DNA from 3 places in the Peribacillus sp. FSL R5-0717 genome. Region 1 is predicted to be linked to each of the others. Evidence: riboswitches for the same ligand, from Rfam matches in the RefSeq annotation. Region 1 holds a riboswitch; each other region holds the start of a gene.
What was found. Region 1 has a riboswitch for S-adenosylmethionine ahead of NYE65_RS00895 (bifunctional homocysteine S-methyltransferase/methylenetetrahydrofolate reductase). Riboswitches for the same ligand answer to the same signal wherever they lie in the genome.
Positions count from the first base shown of each region.

Region 1 (6,094 bases):
CGATTATGCCGATTTATTTTCATTCTTTCCGTTGTAAAATCATTCGGATTGGAACTTGTTAAATAATCACCTAGAAAGTCAGTGAATATGCGTGTCTCCTGATAAGTAAATCTGTCTTCAGGCAGAGGGATGTGAATTTGCAGTCCTTTGTTACCTGAAGTTTTTACAAAAGCTTTAATCCTTAATGATTCCATCACCTTTTTTATTTCCTGTGCAGCCTTTACCGCAAGAGAGAAATATTCGATGGAAGGAGGATCCAAGTCCAGGACGATTTCGTCGGGTCTTGTTTTACCGGCTTTCTGAAATGGGGCATGAAATTCCAATGCAAGTTGATTACCAAACCAAAGGAGAGTTTCAATGTCGTTACACAGCATATACTCGATATCCTCATCCATGAACGTTTTTATAAAGTCCGGCGCATAATCAGGTTTGTTTTTTTGGAAAAATCTTTCTTTATCCAAAGTTCCATGAGGATAGCGGATCGTTGTAAGAAGCTTATCCTTCAAGAAGGGTAAGAAGAAAGCTGAAACCTCCCGTAAATAATGAAGATATTCTACTTTTACCACCTGTTTACCTTCTGTTTTCCAAAGCGGTTTATCCCTGGAAGTTATTAGTACAGTATCTGGAAATGTATATTGGCCTAGCACGAATTTCTCCCAGGTACATTCGTCGGGAGAAGTTTGTAAAAGCCACTGCGAAAACTGAGGTTCACGCAATTCATTTTCCTCATATACGTGCAAGAATTGAACTTCAATGCAAATGGATGGATGGATATAAAAAAATTGTGCGTCTTCATCTGATGCATTTTGCTTGATCAATTGATGCAATATACTTTTATCTCGAGCACTCAGTCCATTTTTGACACTCCCGATTTTCGTTACGGCACCTTCTTTGAAAACTGCGAGGGACACGTAGCCATTTTCTTTGTGCAATGCTGTGATGAAACAAGAAACGGTCTTCCAATTTTTCACCTTAATCCAAGATGTAGTACGTCTTCCTTCTTGCCAAGCACCCCGAATTTCCTTGGCGACAATCCCTTCGCCATCTAACAAGGTGACCTTATTCAAGGCAATATCTAAAACGTCAAAACTCTCTATTAATTGTATCAAAGCCTTATCGTTGGGATCAGGAGGCATAGGAAGACCGAGTTTTCCCCCCATATTCAACATCAATTCCCTTCGTTCCACCATTGGTTTAGCTGCTACGTCTTTTCCGCTGATGCGAAGCAGGTCAAACGCTATAAATCGACATGGGGAAAAACGGGCATTTTCTGAAATTAAGGATTGTTTCCCAAGGCGTCCTCGCCACTGTATTTGAAAAAAGTCCGCTTTCGCCTGATTCGTAAGCCAGACCAATTCTCCATCTAACTGAAGCGGGAGATACTCTTCCAGGTCCAGGTCTTTGATGAAAGCGATGATTTCTGGGAATTGAGGTGATAATTCCTTTTCATTCCGACTCGAAATGCTTATGGTATCGGAGTCTATCGTTAAAATAGCCCTAAAGCCGTCATATTTGACTTCATAACGCCAATCCTTGGAGTTGGGGGCTTCAGGGTAATAGGTAGGCAGCATCGGTTTCATTTTTGTATTTACCTCCGCAAATAATTGATAACATTATTTTGCCAAAAAAACGAAGTGTTAGAGTTGGCAATTGTTTTTTCGGTTTTTTTTGAACAAAGGGGAATAATAAAATTGTTCTTCTCATCAAAAATAAGTTATGAGGTGACGAATATGCATACGATGTGGAAGGGGAGCATATCATTCGGTTTGGTGAACATTCCGATCAAACTTCATGCTGCAACGGAGGATAAGGATATATCTTTAAGGACGTTGCATAAGGAATGTCATACACCGATTAAATACGAAAAGGTTTGTCCAGTATGCGAGAAAGAAGTGGGGAAGGATGATATAGTCCGCGCTTTTGAGTATACAAAGGGAAAGTTTGTTGTATTGGAAGACAATGAACTAGAACAACTGAAAAAACAAAACGAAGAAAAAGCCGTGGAAATCGTGGATTTCGTTAAAATTGAAGAAATAGATCCCATTTATTTTAACCGGAGTTATTACATGTCCCCAAATGACGGGGGGATAAAAGCCTATTCCCTTTTGAGGCAGGCCCTCAAGGAATCGAATAAGGTGGGGTTGGCAAAAATCATCATTCGCTCCAAAGAACAAATGGCGGTAATCCGAGTCGTTGATAATACCTTGGTTATGGAAACGATTCATTATCCGGATGAAGTCCGCTCCACAGCGGATGTTCCGAATATCCCTGCCAATGATACCATTGTAAAAAAAGAAATCGATACTGCCGTATTATTGATAGATCAATTAACGACTACTTTCGATCCGACAAAGTACACCGATGACTATCGAACCGCGTTACTAGAATTGATTGAATCGAAGAAAACGGGACAGACGACGATTACAGCGAAAACAAAAGAACCAGTTTCCAACAATGTAACTGATTTAATGGAGGCATTACAAGCATCCATAGACCGTACAAAACATGATGAACCGGAAAAGAAAAAGACGACCCGGAAGAAAGCGGCACCGAAAAAAAAGAAACAAGCGTAAACAGGAAGCTGAGCGGAAGACGGATGATGTCGCTCGGCTTTCTGCTTGTTTTTGCAAGGAATCAGGCTTCTAATAAGATGAAAAGGTCTTGATAAAGAGGGGAGGAAAGTACAAATAGGTGAGTCGATCACGATGCGAGAAAGTGAATGGAATTACAGGGAATTAGTGGATATTAACGAAAGCAAAAAAAATTCGCTCCCTAAAGAGCGACAATGAGGAATTCAATCGTGAAAATCAACATATAGGCGAACGGTTGTAGTTTTCGACTATATATTGTGTTCATATTCTACCATATTTAATTCTGAAATAGCAACTAAATTACTGAAACTAACCTATGAATTTTTCTGGAAATCAATGATATTTAGCCCATTAACGCCGCATATGGCTTTTTCATTTCATATACATATAAAAAGGTACTGAATAAAATGGATTTTTAGTATAATTTATACATATAGAACGATATAAATTTAATATGAATGGAAGATGCAAAATGGAAAATGGAAAAATCGAATCACTACATGCGGGGAAGCCGAAACATGAAATTTTTTCGAATATCGATATCTTTTCAGCCATGGATAAACAAGCACAGGATAATTTGAAAGTGACTAAAGCTGGCATAATCGGTGATGGTGTCGGTAATGTAAAGTTCCATGGAGGTCCTGATCGGGCTTTGTGCTTTTACCCATTTGAGCATTATTCATTATGGAATGAAAAATTCTCTAAAAAGCTGGATATCCCTGCATTCGGTGAAAATTTAACTATAGCGGGGATGAAGGAAGAAACAACGTATATCGGCGATATTTATCAAATAGGCGATGTGATTGTTCAAATTAACCAAGGGAGGATACCTTGTTCGACCATTTCCCTCTTCAATCAAGAACCTAAGTTTTTGGAACACGTACTGAAAACGAGTTACACTGGTTATTTTGCAAGAGTACTTCAAGAAGGAACGATAAATAAACAAAACGAGATTGAGCTGATAGACCGTCTACAAGAAAAAATTTCTGTCCATTACGCAGCAGAGGTCATCCTTCATAAACGGGATGGGCTTGAAGGTGCTAAGGCTTTACTTACACTAGACTCGTTAGCGGAAGACTGGAAACAAAGGATCTTGAAGAGGGTTCAAGCAGCAAAGGATTGAATGATTTTTGCAAAAGTGAAAAAAATGTCGATCAGGTATTGAAATTGACAGACTATTAATGTAAATTAAATATAATCAAATTTTGAAATCTTATGAAAATTATATAAATGGATCTTATCGAGAGAGGTGGAGGGACTGGCCCGAAGAAACCTCAGCAACCAGCTTACGCAAAGGTGCTAAATCCAGCAAGCAGAGCTTGATAGATGAGGAGAATGTTTCAAAAACCTTCTTCTTTGAGAAGGTTTTTTTTCCTTTTCTCTCATACTCATAGAATACGACAAAAACAGGATTGTTTTTGAGAGAGGGTGTAATGATGAATTTTCGTAAAGAATTAAAAGAAAGAATGCTGGTTGGGGAAGGGGCAATGGGGACCTTGCTTTACTCTAATGGCATTGATCAATGTTATGAGGAATTAAACTGCACGAACCCAGATCAAATAGAGTCCATCCATCGAGCCTATCTGGAAGCTGGTGCAGATATCCTTCAATCGAATACATACGGAGCCAATTTCAATAAATTGAAGCGGTATGGACTTGAAGATGAAGTGAGCAGAATCAATCGCCAGGGAGTCATTCTTGCTAAAAAAGCGGCAAAAGGTAAGGCATACGTCTTCGGCACCATAGGGGCACAGCGGAGTATCAGGAAATCGGATTTAAGCATGGAAGAGATAAAACGGGGTTTTCGTGAACAGCTATACAGTCTGTTGATGGAAAATCCTGATGGGATTCTCCTGGAAACATTTTATGACCTGGAAGAACTGGAAACCGTCCTGCAAATCGTTAAAAATGAAACCGGACTGCCGATTATCGCAAATGTCTCGATGCATGAACTGGGTAATCTTCAAAATGGAATCCATTTAAATGAAGCCTTTCAAAAACTCGAGCAATTGGGTGCCGATGTGGTTGGTGTGAATTGCCGCCTTGGACCACATCATATGATTCGGGCCTTGGAAGAAGTGAGTTTGCCAAAGCAAGCATCGATTGCCATTTACCCTAACGCCAGCCTGCCTGATTATGTCGATGGGAGGCTCGTTTATAAAGCTGTCCCGGAATATTTTGGTTCTAGTGCCCTGGAACTTCGTGAGCAAGGCGCCGCGATCATAGGAGGGTGCTGTGGAACGACTCCACTGCATATTCAAGCTGTAAAGCATGCAATTGGAAGTTTGGCTCCCGTGAAAGAGAAATTTACGAAATCCCGTGAAATAGAAGTAATTGAGGTGAACGATAGGGAATTGGAACTTCCCCTTTACGAAAAGGCCAAAACGGAACGGACGATTCTTGTTGAGCTTGATCCACCGAAAAAGCTAGGGATAGAGAGTTTCATGACAGGTGCTGAGGTTTTGAAAAAAGCAGGGGTCGATTCCATTACATTAGCGGATAATTCACTTGCCTCACCAAGGATATCGAATGATGCACTGGCTAATTTACTGAAGAACCAATTGAATATTAATCCGATGGTGCATATAACATGCCGTGATCGAAATTTGATTGGCCTGCAGTCACATTTAATGGGTCTGCAGACGGTCGGGCTGAACGAAATATTGATCATCACCGGAGACCCTTCAAAAATTGGGGACTTTCCGGGTGCCACTTCGGTTTATGATTTATCTTCCTTTGACCTGATAAGCATGGTCAAACAATTTAATGAAGGTCTTTCCTATTCCGGTCAAAGTTTGGGTCAACGGGCAAATTTTAAAATTGCGGCAGCTTTTAATCCCAATGTGAAATATCTGGATAAAGCCGTACTGAGAATGGAAAAGAAGATTGCCTGTGGTGCTCAATCCTTTTTGACACAGCCAATTTATTCCGTGGAGCAAATCGAAGAAGTATATGAAGCGACAAAACATCTAAAAACCCCGATTTTCATCGGTATAATGCCCTTAACAAGCACCCGGAACGCCGAATTCATCCATAATGAGATCCCAGGCATCAAATTGCCTGATAATGTTAGAAGGGCCATGGCTCTAGCGGGGGATGACCCTGTAAAGTCAAGGATTGAAGGGGTGAATATCGCGCGGGAACTGGTAGACGCAGCAAGGGAAAAATTCAAGGGCATATATTTAATCACTCCATTCCTTCGCTATGAAATGACGGCGGAACTTACGAAATATATTAGAAAAGTCGATAGTAAACAGACATCAGAGGTGGCAGTACATGAATAAAAAAGCGATTCAAGATCAGTTAAATTCTAAGATTCTCCTACTTGATGGGGCGATGGGAACGATGCTTCAAGCGGAGAATTTGACAGCAGACGATTTTGGCGGGGAACAATTCGAGGGCTGCAATGAATATTTATCACTGACGCAACCGGAAATCATCCAATCCATTCATGAAAAATATTTAGCAGCGGGCGCAGATATCATAGAAACAAATACCTTTGG
Region 1 covers NZ_JBBOOF010000001.1:192,043-198,136, reverse strand. Annotated here, with positions in the region: gene ligD (DNA ligase D) at 1-1,580, opposite strand, end outside; gene ku (non-homologous end joining protein Ku) at 1,731-2,573, shown strand; gene NYE65_RS00900 (MOSC domain-containing protein) at 3,064-3,714, shown strand; SAM riboswitch class I at 3,826-3,924, shown strand; gene NYE65_RS00895 (bifunctional homocysteine S-methyltransferase/methylenetetrahydrofolate reductase) at 4,028-5,875, shown strand; gene metH (methionine synthase) at 5,868-6,094, shown strand, end outside.

Region 2 (6,094 bases), 1.8 Mb from region 1:
TCAGGCTATTCTGGTACGAAAAAGGACGGCCCGGCAAAAAACGGAACCCAAATAGCAGATCTTGCCGGAGGCTCATTGCATGCTGTCATCGGAATATTATCTGCAGTCATACACAGGGAAAGAACAGGATTCGGCCAAGCCATCGACATCAGCATGACCGACTGCAGTTTTGCCTTGAATGCCATATCCGCACATCTGAATTTACAAGGTGGCCTTGAACTTGAACCAGAAAAACTGATGCTGAACGGAGGGTCTTTTTATGACTTTTACGAAACGAAAGATGGACGCTATTTTTCAGTAGGCAGCCTTGAGCCCCCTTTCCGAAAAGCATTATGTGAAGCGATTGGTGCACCCGGATTATATGAGCTGAGCATGAAAAGCGATGAAGAAAGCGGAATCAGGTTTAAAACGGCCGTCCGGCTGGCTTTCCTTGAAAGAGATTTTCATGAATGGCAGGAGATATTCGCTGAATTCGAGGCCTGCGCAGAACCAGTGCTGACTTTCACCGAAGCGGCTGAGCATCCCCAATTGAAGGAGAGGGGAATGATCGTCGAGGTACCTGACGGAAAAGGGAATGTCCAGAGGCAAATCGCCTGCCCGATCAAAACATCGGTTTTCACCCCTGGATATAAACATGCAGGCTTGGAGCCAGGACAAAACAACGCAGAAATCCTTCGCACCCCCAATCGCTAAATAAAGATGTAAAGGCTATCGCTTTTCCGAGGTTTTTGGAAGGTGATAGCCTGTTTTTTTTGAATGCCGGAAAAAGCAGGGGGAGGGTCGATATGATCGTTCGAAGGTCGAAGTAAAGCGGAAGGAGAACAATTATCCTCTTATCATTTGTGGAAAGCAACATATTACCACTGTGAAAATTTACTAGTTATAACCAGTGTGGGCAGGGTATCAGAGTAGCATCCTGGTAAGAAAATCGCTGGTAAGGAGGGGGTTAGTTAAATATGTTTGGTCTCTCTGATATCATTAAATTTCTATTTTCCTTTTTTTTGATCATGCCGATCGTTACACTGATACATTTGAGCGGGCATATTTTCTTTGTTACGATCTTTGGGGGATCAGAAAAGAAAATCTTGATCGGGTGTGGTAATAAGCTTTTCGCCTTTCGGAACATAGAGGTGAGGAAATATTATTTTTGGAATGGGACTTGCGAGTTCAAGGGTTTGAAACATGATAATCGATTGACGAATACCCTGATCTATTTAGGGGGGGCTATCTTTAATTTAATCAGCATGCTGATCATATATAGCTTAGTGTATCAGAATATCCTGGACAGCTCGGTAATCTGGTATCAATTTATCTATTTTTCTTTTTATATTATGTTTTTCTCCCTGTTTCCGATGTATTTCTCGGACGGATCGCCTAGTGATGGGAAGGCTGCTGAATTGGCCTTGAGGAACAAGCTGGAAGATAGGGTGACGGATGATATATTCGTGAAGAAAATGGAGGATGATGATAGCTGCAAGTAAAAAGGGAACGTCCAGATGGCCGTTCTTTTTTGTTTGCTTTCAGTTTTAGGGTTTTAAGTATAAACCTAATCGGCACGCTTATATTGAAGCCGATTAGGTTGTTCGAATCCTGTAAATAAGTTTTAAAGTCTCCGTAAAATAATCATTCCCATACTTCTTTCGCAACATCAACGACGAATTTCAGCTTTTCCCATTGCTGTGCCTCGGTTAGCTTGGTGCCGTGATGTGTAGAGGCGAAGCCGCATTGAGGGCTTAAGCATAATTGTTCGAGCGGAACGAATTGCGATGCTTCTTTAATGCGTGCCTTAACAGCTTCCTTGTCCTCGATTTCTCCATTTTTTGAAGTGACGACACCCAGTACGACCCGTGCACCGCCATTTGGAATGTATTCCAATGGTTTGAAATCCCCTGAGCGTTGATCATCATATTCCAAGAAGAATCCATCCACTTTTTCTTTTGCCAATAAAGTTGGGGCGATACGGGCATAGCTTCCTTCAAACGCCCATGTCGACTGGTAGTTTCCGCGACATAGATGGGTAGTGACGATAAGGTCTTCTGGTTTGCCTTCCAATGCGCCATTAATGACTCGAAGTGCAAGATCAATTAATTGTTCCCTCGTATATTTTCCATCTTTGAACTGGAAATCCGGAGCTGAAAGTCTGGCAATATATACATCATCCAATTGAAGATAACGCACACCTGCTTCATAAAAGGCTTTCAAAGCATGCTGATAGGCGTTGATGATATCATTTGCATAGTCTTCAATATCAGGGTAGACGTCTTCATTATGAATGCCTGCAGCAAATAATTGATTCGGACTGGGGATTGTTTGCTTGGCAACGGCACGTCCGTTCACGATTTTGTTCAATTCAATGAAATCACGAATGAAGGGATGTTCAGGGTTGAATGAAACCTTCCCGGTATTGCGAACATTATATCTCTCTGTTTCGACACCATCGAATGTGAGGCCTTTTTCAGTTACATATCCCTCGATGCCATTTAAATGTTCGAGGAAGTCAAAGTGCCACCATGTTCGTCTGAATTCACCGTCCGTAACGGCCTCTAAACCAACTTCGATTTGTTTATCGACGATCCGATTGATTTCTTCAGTTTCAATTTCACGAAGCCGCTCAGCTGAAATGGTACCTTCCTTAAAGTCCTTCCTGGCAATATGTAAACGTTCCGGTCTTAATAAACTTCCGACGTGGTCCGCCCTGAATGGTGCTTTCGTTAATGTGATTGACATGTTGATTCCTTCTTTCCTTTTAAAAATAAAAAACCTCTTCTTAAAAATAAGAAGAGGTGTTGGCAACAAAGCTATATACTCTTCTTATCTTCAAGTTTTTACACTTCTGGAATTAGCACAGTACAAGATCAGTCTGTTGCTGAGGCATCAAAGGGCCAGTCCCTCCACCTCTCTGGATAAGAGTTGTCTATTAAATTAACTATGACTATACAGGTAGTTTTTATGAAGGTCAAGGGGTGGAGCTGGAATATTTTGAATATACCGTTTATTAATCCGGGCTGGAATGTTAACGGCATCAGGGAATCCGGCATATGCTTTGAGTGGGGAGGGAATGCAAGGATGAGTCCATTCAAAAATGGCATACCGATTACGGTAACTGAAGCCATGATAGAGAGAATCATAAAAATGAAATCATCTGGTCAGGAGATTAAAGTCGAAATTACGCCAAGTCATATTGTGCTTTCCGGAACGATGGAAGTGAAAAAAATGATGTTTAAGAAAAACGTGGCTTTCCGGATTACATTAAAACCGATTCATGTGGAAAAAAGAACGATTTCATTTGAATTAGTCGAAATGGAACCCATTGACAGGAATTTCATCAACCAAAGGATATTTAACAGACCGCCATTTTTTGAATATGAAAAAAGAGCGATCAAAATGAATGTTAATGCTTGGAGCATCGTGAGAAAAATTCCCATTGGCACAATTAAATCGTATGAACTCGTCGAAGGTGCATTGAAAATGAAACTCTCTTTATGATTCAAGGGGATATTTTACATATATCCTTTGCCGCAATCTATAAAGGGTGTGAAAGGTATGATAGTGTTAAGGTTACATGGTTCATGAAAAAATGTGTTTGATAAATCAAGTTCTTTAAAATATACTAAATGACTTGAAGTTTTGAGTTTTTCTGGTAATGAGGAGGATAATGATGGATCAGAAGATTTTGCCTGCTTCAGCAAGTATGAAGGATTTTGAAAGATTTCTAGAAAGTTCCTATGAAATAGGTGTGTTTCTTGATTTGCATATCTCACAATTGAAAAATGTAAGTATGATGGCCAAGCAGCATAATAAGAAAATGATTTATCATGTCGATTTGATCCATGGCATAAGAAGTGATGAGTACGCGACAGAATTCATTTGTCAGGAATATAACCCCTATGGGCTGATTTCGACTAAATCAAGCGTTATATTGAAGGCGAAGCAAAAGGGGGTCATTGCCATCCAGCGAATCTTTTTAATAGACTCACATGCGCTTGAGAAAAGTTATAAGCTGGTGCAGAAAACCAAGCCGGATTATATCGAAGTATTGCCGGGCGCCATGCCATGGATGATAAAAGAAGTGAAGGAACGATTGCAAACACCGATTTTTGCAGGCGGCCTCATACGTACTTCGGATGAAGTCCTGAATGCCCTTGATGCCGGCGCCTCGTCAATCACCACTTCAAAAACTGAATTATGGGATATCGTCTAATAGGGAAAAATTGAAAAAAATTACAGTATAATAGATTAATTTTTCATAAAATATTGACAGCGTTTTCATAACCTAGTATATTTTACAGTACAAGTTAATATATGTGACGGAGACTAGGAGATTCACAACAGATCTATTCATAATTCCTTTATGAATATAGTTCTGCTGTGGATCTCCTTTTATTTGTTGGCAAGGTTTAAAAAATTATCAGGGGAGGGTTTTATCATGACTCCATTTTGGGGAGAAGTGTTAGGCACGATGATTTTAGTTTTATTCGGAGCAGGTATTGGGGCAGGTTCATCCTTAAAGGGTTCCTATGCAAAAGATGCCGGCTGGATCGTTATCACGATTGCGTGGGGATTGGCGGTTACCATGGGTGTTTTTGCAGTGGGTTCCATAAGCGGGGCGCATTTAAACCCGGCGGTCACAGTAGGTTTTGCCATTATTGGAGAATTTCCATGGAGTGATGTGCCCGGTTACATCGTTGCCCAGATGATTGGCGCGATACTCGGCGCAACTCTAGTATTCCTGCACTATTTGCCACACTGGAAAGCTACGGATGATCCAGGGGCGAAGCTTGGTGTATTCGCGACTTCACCTGCAATCCCGCACACATTTTCAAATCTATTAAGTGAGATGATTGGAACTTTCATCCTTATTCTTGGTCTATTATTTATAGGGGCCAATAATTTTACAGAGGGTCTAAACCCATTCGCAGTCGGGTTATTGATTGTCGTGATCGGGATGTCACTTGGGGGAACGACAGGATACGCCATTAACCCGGCCCGCGACCTGGGGCCGCGCATCGCTCACTTTTTGCTGCCTATACCTGGTAAAGGAAATTCCAACTGGGGCTATTCATGGATTCCGGTCGTTGGACCGATTGTAGGGGGTTCACTTGGTGCCGTTTGTTATAAAGCATTTTTTATGGGGGAAATAACGGCAGGATTTTGGTCTGTTATGGGTGCAAGCCTGGTACTATTGATAGTAGCCTATGCTTTTGGTAAAAAACAGTCACATGAATTGGATAGCAGAAATATCGCTAGTTAATTAAAAGGAGGGACATACACAATGGAAAAATACATTTTATCATTAGATCAAGGAACAACAAGTTCGAGGGCGATTTTATTTAATGAAAAGGGGGAAATCGTCCATTCCTCCCAAAAGGAATTCACACAGCATTTCCCTAAACCAGGCTGGGTCGAACATAACGCCAATGAGATTTGGGGGTCGATCCTGGCGGTGATCGCCGGTGTACTATCTGAATCCAGTGTAAAGCCAGAGCAAATTGCCGGTATCGGGATTACCAACCAGCGTGAAACGGCAGTCGTTTGGGATAAGGAAACAGGTACGCCTGTCTATAATGCGATTGTATGGCAGTCCAGGCAAACAAGTGGAATCTGTGATGAGTTGAAGGAAAAGGGACTTAATGATTTATTCCGGGATAAAACGGGATTGTTGATAGATGCCTATTTTTCCGGAACGAAAGTGAAATGGATCCTCGATAATGTGGAAGGGGCGCGGCAAAAGGCGGATGAAGGCAAGCTGTTATTCGGTACCATCGATACTTGGCTGATCTGGAAGCTATCAGGAGGCAAGGCTCATGTAACGGACTATTCCAATGCATCCCGGACATTGATGTACAATATCCATGAACTGAAATGGGATGAAGAACTGCTTGAGATATTGACTGTACCAAAGTCGATGCTGCCGGAAGTGAGGCCTTCCTCTGAGGAATATGCACGTACGATCGAATATCATTTCTTCGGCCAATCGATTCCGATCGCCGGGGCAGCCGGTGATCAGCAGGCAGCATTATTCGGCCAAGCCTGCTTTAAGGAAGGAATGGCTAAAAATACGTATGGAACAGGCTGTTTCATGCTCATGAATACA
Region 2 covers NZ_JBBOOF010000001.1:2,034,069-2,040,162, reverse strand. Annotated here, with positions in the region: gene NYE65_RS09965 (CaiB/BaiF CoA transferase family protein) at 1-693, shown strand, start outside; gene NYE65_RS09960 (membrane protein) at 957-1,481, shown strand; gene NYE65_RS09955 (5-methyltetrahydropteroyltriglutamate--homocysteine S-methyltransferase) at 1,624-2,727, opposite strand; SAM riboswitch class I at 2,809-2,910, opposite strand; gene NYE65_RS09950 (hypothetical protein) at 3,067-3,486, shown strand; gene NYE65_RS09945 (glycerol-3-phosphate responsive antiterminator) at 3,659-4,201, shown strand; gene NYE65_RS09940 (MIP/aquaporin family protein) at 4,427-5,251, shown strand; gene glpK (glycerol kinase GlpK) at 5,273-6,094, shown strand, end outside.
Region 2: it holds a riboswitch for S-adenosylmethionine, as region 1 does, so the genes downstream of both, NYE65_RS09955 (5-methyltetrahydropteroyltriglutamate--homocysteine S-methyltransferase) here and NYE65_RS00895 (bifunctional homocysteine S-methyltransferase/methylenetetrahydrofolate reductase) in region 1, are expected to answer to the same signal.

Region 3 (6,094 bases), 3.5 Mb from region 1:
AGATGTCGGGGGGGACAAAGTGCTGAAGCATCTTCCTTTAGGGCTTGACGAGCCCGTGATCGAAAAAGGCGGAACGCTGTCTTCCGGACAGCGTCAGCTAATCTCTTTTGCCCGTGCCCTTGCATTCAATCCGGCCATATTGATCTTGGATGAAGCGACAGCAAGCATCGACACCGAAACCGAGGCAATTATCCAGGAGGGTATGGAAGTGCTGAAAAAAGGGAGAACGACCTTCATCATTGCCCATAGGCTTTCCACGATAAAAAATGCCGACCAAATTCTTGTACTGGAAAAAGGGCGGATTGCAGAGCAAGGTACACATGAAGAATTAATGGAACTGAAAGGGAAGTACTATCAAATGTATGAACTGCAGGCAGGTCCGCATAAAGGCATGGCTGGCTGAACACAATGGAATAAGGGTAGATCATCTAGATTAAACTATAATGAAGGTACCGACTTTTGGTACCTTCAAGTATAATGGCTGATAATAGTAATCATTACGTTTAAGATATACCTATACTGACGATGAGGTGATAATAGTGAAACAAGAAATTCATCCCGATTATCAACAAGTGGTATTTATGGATACCAACAGTGGGTATAAATTTTTGACAGGCTCCACTAAGACATCCAATGAAACAATCGTTTGGGAAGACGGCCAAACATATCCTTTATTAAAAGTGGAAATCAGCTCGGATACGCACCCTTATTATACAGGAAAGCAGAAGTTTGCTGAAAAAGGCGGACGGGTGGATCGCTTCCTGGATAAATATAATATGAAGAAATGAGAGTTAGGCCATCGGGAAATCGATGGTCTTCTTTTATTGATGGAATAAAAAAGGTGCCCATAAATATGAGGCACCCACTACTTTAATCATTTTGCAGCAATTGCTTCCCCTTTGGCAATATTGACGAGGGCAGCTTCGAAGTCCTTGATTAAATCGTCCGGATTTTCCAGTCCGACAGAGAGGCGGAGCAAGCTATTCGTGATGCCTCGCTTTTCCCTTTCATCAGCAGGCATGGCCGCATGGGACATTTTGGCCGGGTAGGATAATATGGATTCTACCGCTCCCAGGCTTACGGCAAAAACAGGGAGCTCGACAGTGTTCACGAAGGAACGGAAGATTTCCTCACTTTCCAATTCAAATGAAAGGACCGCCCCTGCTCCGAGTGACTGGCCTTTCTGGATGGCGTGCTGTGGATGATCGGCTAGGCCGGGATAATACACTTTTTTCACCAAGGGCTGCTCCTTTAAGTAGGCTGCAATCTTTTCGGCCCCTTTTTGTGAATGTTCCATTCTAACTGACAAGGTTTTCAAGCCTCTCATTACGAGCCAGGCATCCTGAACACCAAGGACCGCTCCAAAGGAGTTTTGAAGCGAACCGAGTCTTGCCGCCAATTCCGGATCTTTCACGACCGCAAGCCCAGCTACCACATCACTATGTCCGGATAAAAACTTCGTCGCGCTATGAAGGACAACATCAGCGCCCAAATTCAGCGGTTTTTGCAATGCGGGCGTCAAGAATGTATTATCAACAAAGCTTAAGGCACCGGCTTTTTTTGCGATATCACATATAGCTTGAATATCGGTCACTTTAAGTAAAGGATTTGAAGGCGTTTCAATGTATATGGCCCTGGTATTTGGCTGAACCGCCGCTTTGACACTTTCAAGGTCCGTCATGTCAACGAAGGTATGCTCAATATTGAAACGGTTCAAAACGCTTGTGACCATCCTGAACGTTCCGCCATACACATCTTCGGAAATGACGATATGATCCCCGGCAGACAATAGCAGGAAGGCTGTTGAAATGGCAGCCATACCTGATGAAAAGGCAAAGCCGTGAGTGCCTTCCTCAAGTTCGGCAATGATGTCTTCAAGTGCCTCGCGGGTTGGGTTCCCGCTTCTGCTGTAGTCATATTTGCCGAATTGATCGACATCGGATTGATGGAAAGTCGATGCATGCTGGATGGGGACGCTCACACCGCCCGTTGCCGGATCGAATTTATGTTGATTATGAAGTAATTTTGTTTCAAAGCTAAAATCATGATCTGTCATCGTAGTGCCTCCCTTTTTACATGTGCGAATGCTTGCTGCAAGTCACCAATCAAATCGTCGCTATCCTCGATGCCAACGGAGAAGCGGAGCAGTCGATTACAAACACCGTTTGCCGTTCTGACCTCAAGCGGTATATCGGCATGTGTTTGTGTGGCAGGATAGGTGATGAAGCTTTCAACCCCTCCCAGGCTTTCTGCAAAGGAAATTAATGAGAGCGATTGTAAAAATGGGTTGACCGCCGCTTCATCAATGATGCGGAAAGAAATCATGCCGCCTCGGCCTGGATACAATACGTCCGTAACACAATCATGCTCCGATAAGTAATCTACAAGTATCTTGGCATTCTTTTCATGCCGCTCCATCCGCAATGCCAGGGTTTTCATTCCGCGCATCAACAGCCAAGAATCAAATGGGCTCAAGACAGCTCCAGTGCCATTATGATGGAAGGCAAGTGCATCACATAATTCAGCGCCGCTAGCAACGATCAGTCCGGCGAGCACATCATTATGACCACCGAGATACTTGGTTGCACTGTGGATCACAATATCAGCTCCAAGCAAGATGGGTTGTTGAATAAGAGGCGTGTAAAAAGTGTTATCAACGATTAGCAATAAATTATATCGTTTAGCCAATGCGGCAACGGCGCTAATATCCGTTTGCTGCATAAGAGGGTTAGTGGGAGTTTCGATGAAGATGGCTTTCGTGTGAGGAGTGATGGCTTTTTCGATATCCTCCAAACAACAAGTGTTTACATAGTCACACTGCAATCCCCATTTTTTAAAACCTTGTTCTAACAGCCGATATGTACCGCCATAAAGATCTTCACTGACAATCCACGCATCCCCGGATTTAAAAAGGGCGAGTATAGTGGAGATGGCGGCCATTCCTGAACTGCAGGCATAGCCTTGGTCTCCTTTTTCCAGATCGGCGATGGATCGCTCCAATAGCTGGCGGGTAGGGTTACCTGTCCTTGTATAGTCGAATCCCGTCGATTGACCGATTCCTTCGTGGCGAAAAGCTGTTGAAAAGTATACCGGCGGATTGACTGTTCCTGTCGCCGTTTCACTGCGATTTCCTAATTGAGCAAGATATGTTTCAGGTTTATACATGGTTTTCACTGCTCCTTTGAGTTAAATAAAATAAAAAAAAGTCTTCTTTAAGAAGAAGACTTTGATTAAGTAGGGACGAGTCATTCTTCTTATCTTCCAAGTTCATAAACTTGTGGAATTAGCACCTTTTCATTGGTTTGAAACAAATGAAGGTTGCTGAGGTGTCATCGGGCCATTCCCTCTACCTCTCTCGATAAGAGTTTAGATTATTCAATTTCTTTTGAATTTACTATATATACAAAACACTGTCAAGGACATTTTGGGGGTGATGATGTGTTGGTGTTCATGGCCAGGTCAATTGAAGCCTAGCGGTGCCTACACTTTATGTGTCAAAAAAGAATATCCAAATTTTCATCTAAATATGAATGGCCTAGGATTTTTCAGAAATATGGAAAGGGTCAGCGGGATATTTTTGCTTTAAAATAATAAAGTTTGTACAATGTATGGAGAGAAAGAATAATCCGACATTATTCATTTCATATGCAAAAATTTTTCAATGAATAGTGCAAACTTAGGAGGAGAACACATGGAATACAGAATCGAACGTGATACGATGGGTGAAGTGAAAGTTCCTGCTGATAAATATTGGGGAGCACAAACTGAGAGAAGCCGTAACAATTTCAAAATCGGTAACGAAAAAATGCCGATTGAATTGGTTCGTGCATTTGCATACGTTAAACAAGCTGCTGCAAAGGTGAACTATGATCTTGGCGATCTTTCCGAAGTTAAAAAGAACGCCATCGTCAAGATTTGCGGCGAAATCCTTGAAGGTACGCTTGATGAACATTTCCCGCTTGTAGTTTGGCAAACGGGAAGCGGTACGCAAAGTAATATGAATGTGAATGAAGTGGTCGCTAACAAAGGGAATGAATGGTTAAAAGAAAATGGTGAATCGGAAATCCTTCACCCGAATGATGATGTTAACAAGGCACAAAGCTCAAATGATACTTTCCCGACTGCCATGCATATTGCAGCCTTTATGGAAGTCGCAGAAAAATTGGTTCCTGCCATCAAAGCACTTCGTGATACATTCGATACAAAAGAAAAAGAATTTTGGGATGTCGTGAAAATCGGCCGGACACATCTTCAAGATGCTACACCCTTAACATTAGGACAAGAAATTTCCGGTTGGAAAGCGATGCTCGATAAAGACTTGGCGATGATTGAGGAAAGCAGCCAAAAACTATTGAACCTTGCTCTAGGCGGAACGGCTGTAGGAACCGGAATCAATACAAAGAAAGAATTCCCGGGACTTTCTGCCAAACAAATTGCAGCGGATACAGGATATCCTTTTGTCACATCTGATAATAAATTCCATGCATTGACTAGCCATAACGAAATCGTCTACGCACACGGTGCTTTGAAAGCATTGGCGGCAGATTTAATGAAAATTGCGAACGATGTCAGATGGCTTGCAAGTGGACCGAGAAGCGGAATCGGAGAAATTGCCATTCCGGAAAACGAGCCAGGCAGCTCCATCATGCCAGGTAAAGTCAATCCGACCCAAAGTGAAGCGCTTACCATGATTGCGACACAAATCGTGGGTAACGATGCTACAATTGGCTTTGCAGCAAGCCAAGGTAACTTTGAATTGAATGTATTCAAACCAGTCATCATCTATAACTTCCTGCAAACGGTCAAATTATTGACGGAAGGCATTCATTCCTTCAACGATAATTGTGCGGTTGGCATCACTGCAAATGAAGATAAGATCAAAGAAAATGTAGAGCGTTCCCTTATGCTGGTAACAGCATTGAACCCGCATATCGGTTATGAAAAAGCAGCCAAGATCGCCAAAACTGCCTTCAAGGACAACTCCACGTTAAAAGAAGCGGCATTGAAACTGGAGTTCCTGACGGAAGATGAATTCAAAGCATGGGTCGATCCTGCTAACATGGTTAATAAATAATTGGATGGAAACACCCTCCCTCTAGCATTAGGGAGGGTGTTTCCATGTGTTAAAATACTGGAATCGACAAATACTGAAATCATAAGTATCTGGAACAGGAGGAAAAACAATGTCTATATGCCCGCTTTGCAACGGTCTAAGAAAAATTCATGTGGATTGCCCGGAATGCGGCAGCGAACTTGAGGATAAAGGGAAATTCATGGATTATGCTGATGATTACAGTGCTTATATGGATATCGACATACTTAAAGAAAACGACGGATACCCTCAATCCCTTCAAAAAGGGCAATGCCCCCATCTCATGAAATGCCCTGAATGCGGACATGATGAAGTGGTATTGGTCCAGGAATGAATCGCCCTTTATTTTAATAAACGTAAAAAGACCCATAATGAATGGGTCTTTTCATGTTTAATTGGCAGATAACTTCATGCTTTCCTGCATCTGTTCATCTTCTTCAACTAAAATGCGATGTTCGGTCCCTTTATCAAAAAAGTGCGCTTTATTCATGTCGAGGGCAAGTTCGATCTTTTCGCCTGCCTGGATAATGTTATTGGCATCGACCCTTGCAACGAAGTCCTGCCCCTCTAAAGTGGAGTAGAGCATGATCTCCGCGCCCATGAGTTCGGCTACATCAATTTGGGTCGTGAATGTAGTGTTAGAGGACTCCGTGAAATAAGCTCCTTCATTATGGAAATCTTCCGGACGGATTCCAAGGATTACTTCTTTTCCGACATATCCTTGATCACGTAGCATTTTCATCTTAAATTCAGGTATTTCAAGGGTTTGTTCGCCTATTTTGATTGTGCCTTCTTTTAATGTTCCGGAAAAGAAGTTCATGGCAGGCGATCCGATAAAGCCGCCGACAAACACGTTTATTGGTTTCTCATAAACATCCTTTGGAGCACCGACCTGTTGGATGATACCATCTTTCATTACAACAAGACGTGTCGCCATGGTCATTGCCTCTGTTTGGTCATGTGTGACATATATCGTTGTGGTGTCGAGCCGTTTATGCAGTT
Region 3 covers NZ_JBBOOF010000001.1:3,737,039-3,743,132, forward strand. Annotated here, with positions in the region: gene NYE65_RS18005 (ABC transporter ATP-binding protein) at 1-403, shown strand, start outside; gene NYE65_RS18010 (type B 50S ribosomal protein L31) at 540-788, shown strand; gene metC (cystathionine beta-lyase) at 875-2,056, opposite strand; gene NYE65_RS18020 (methionine biosynthesis PLP-dependent protein) at 2,053-3,165, opposite strand; SAM riboswitch class I at 3,252-3,365, opposite strand; gene fumC (class II fumarate hydratase) at 3,692-5,074, shown strand; gene NYE65_RS18030 (hypothetical protein) at 5,184-5,426, shown strand; gene NYE65_RS18035 (ABC transporter ATP-binding protein) at 5,484-6,094, opposite strand, start outside.
Region 3: it holds a riboswitch for S-adenosylmethionine, as region 1 does, so the genes downstream of both, NYE65_RS18020 (methionine biosynthesis PLP-dependent protein) here and NYE65_RS00895 (bifunctional homocysteine S-methyltransferase/methylenetetrahydrofolate reductase) in region 1, are expected to answer to the same signal.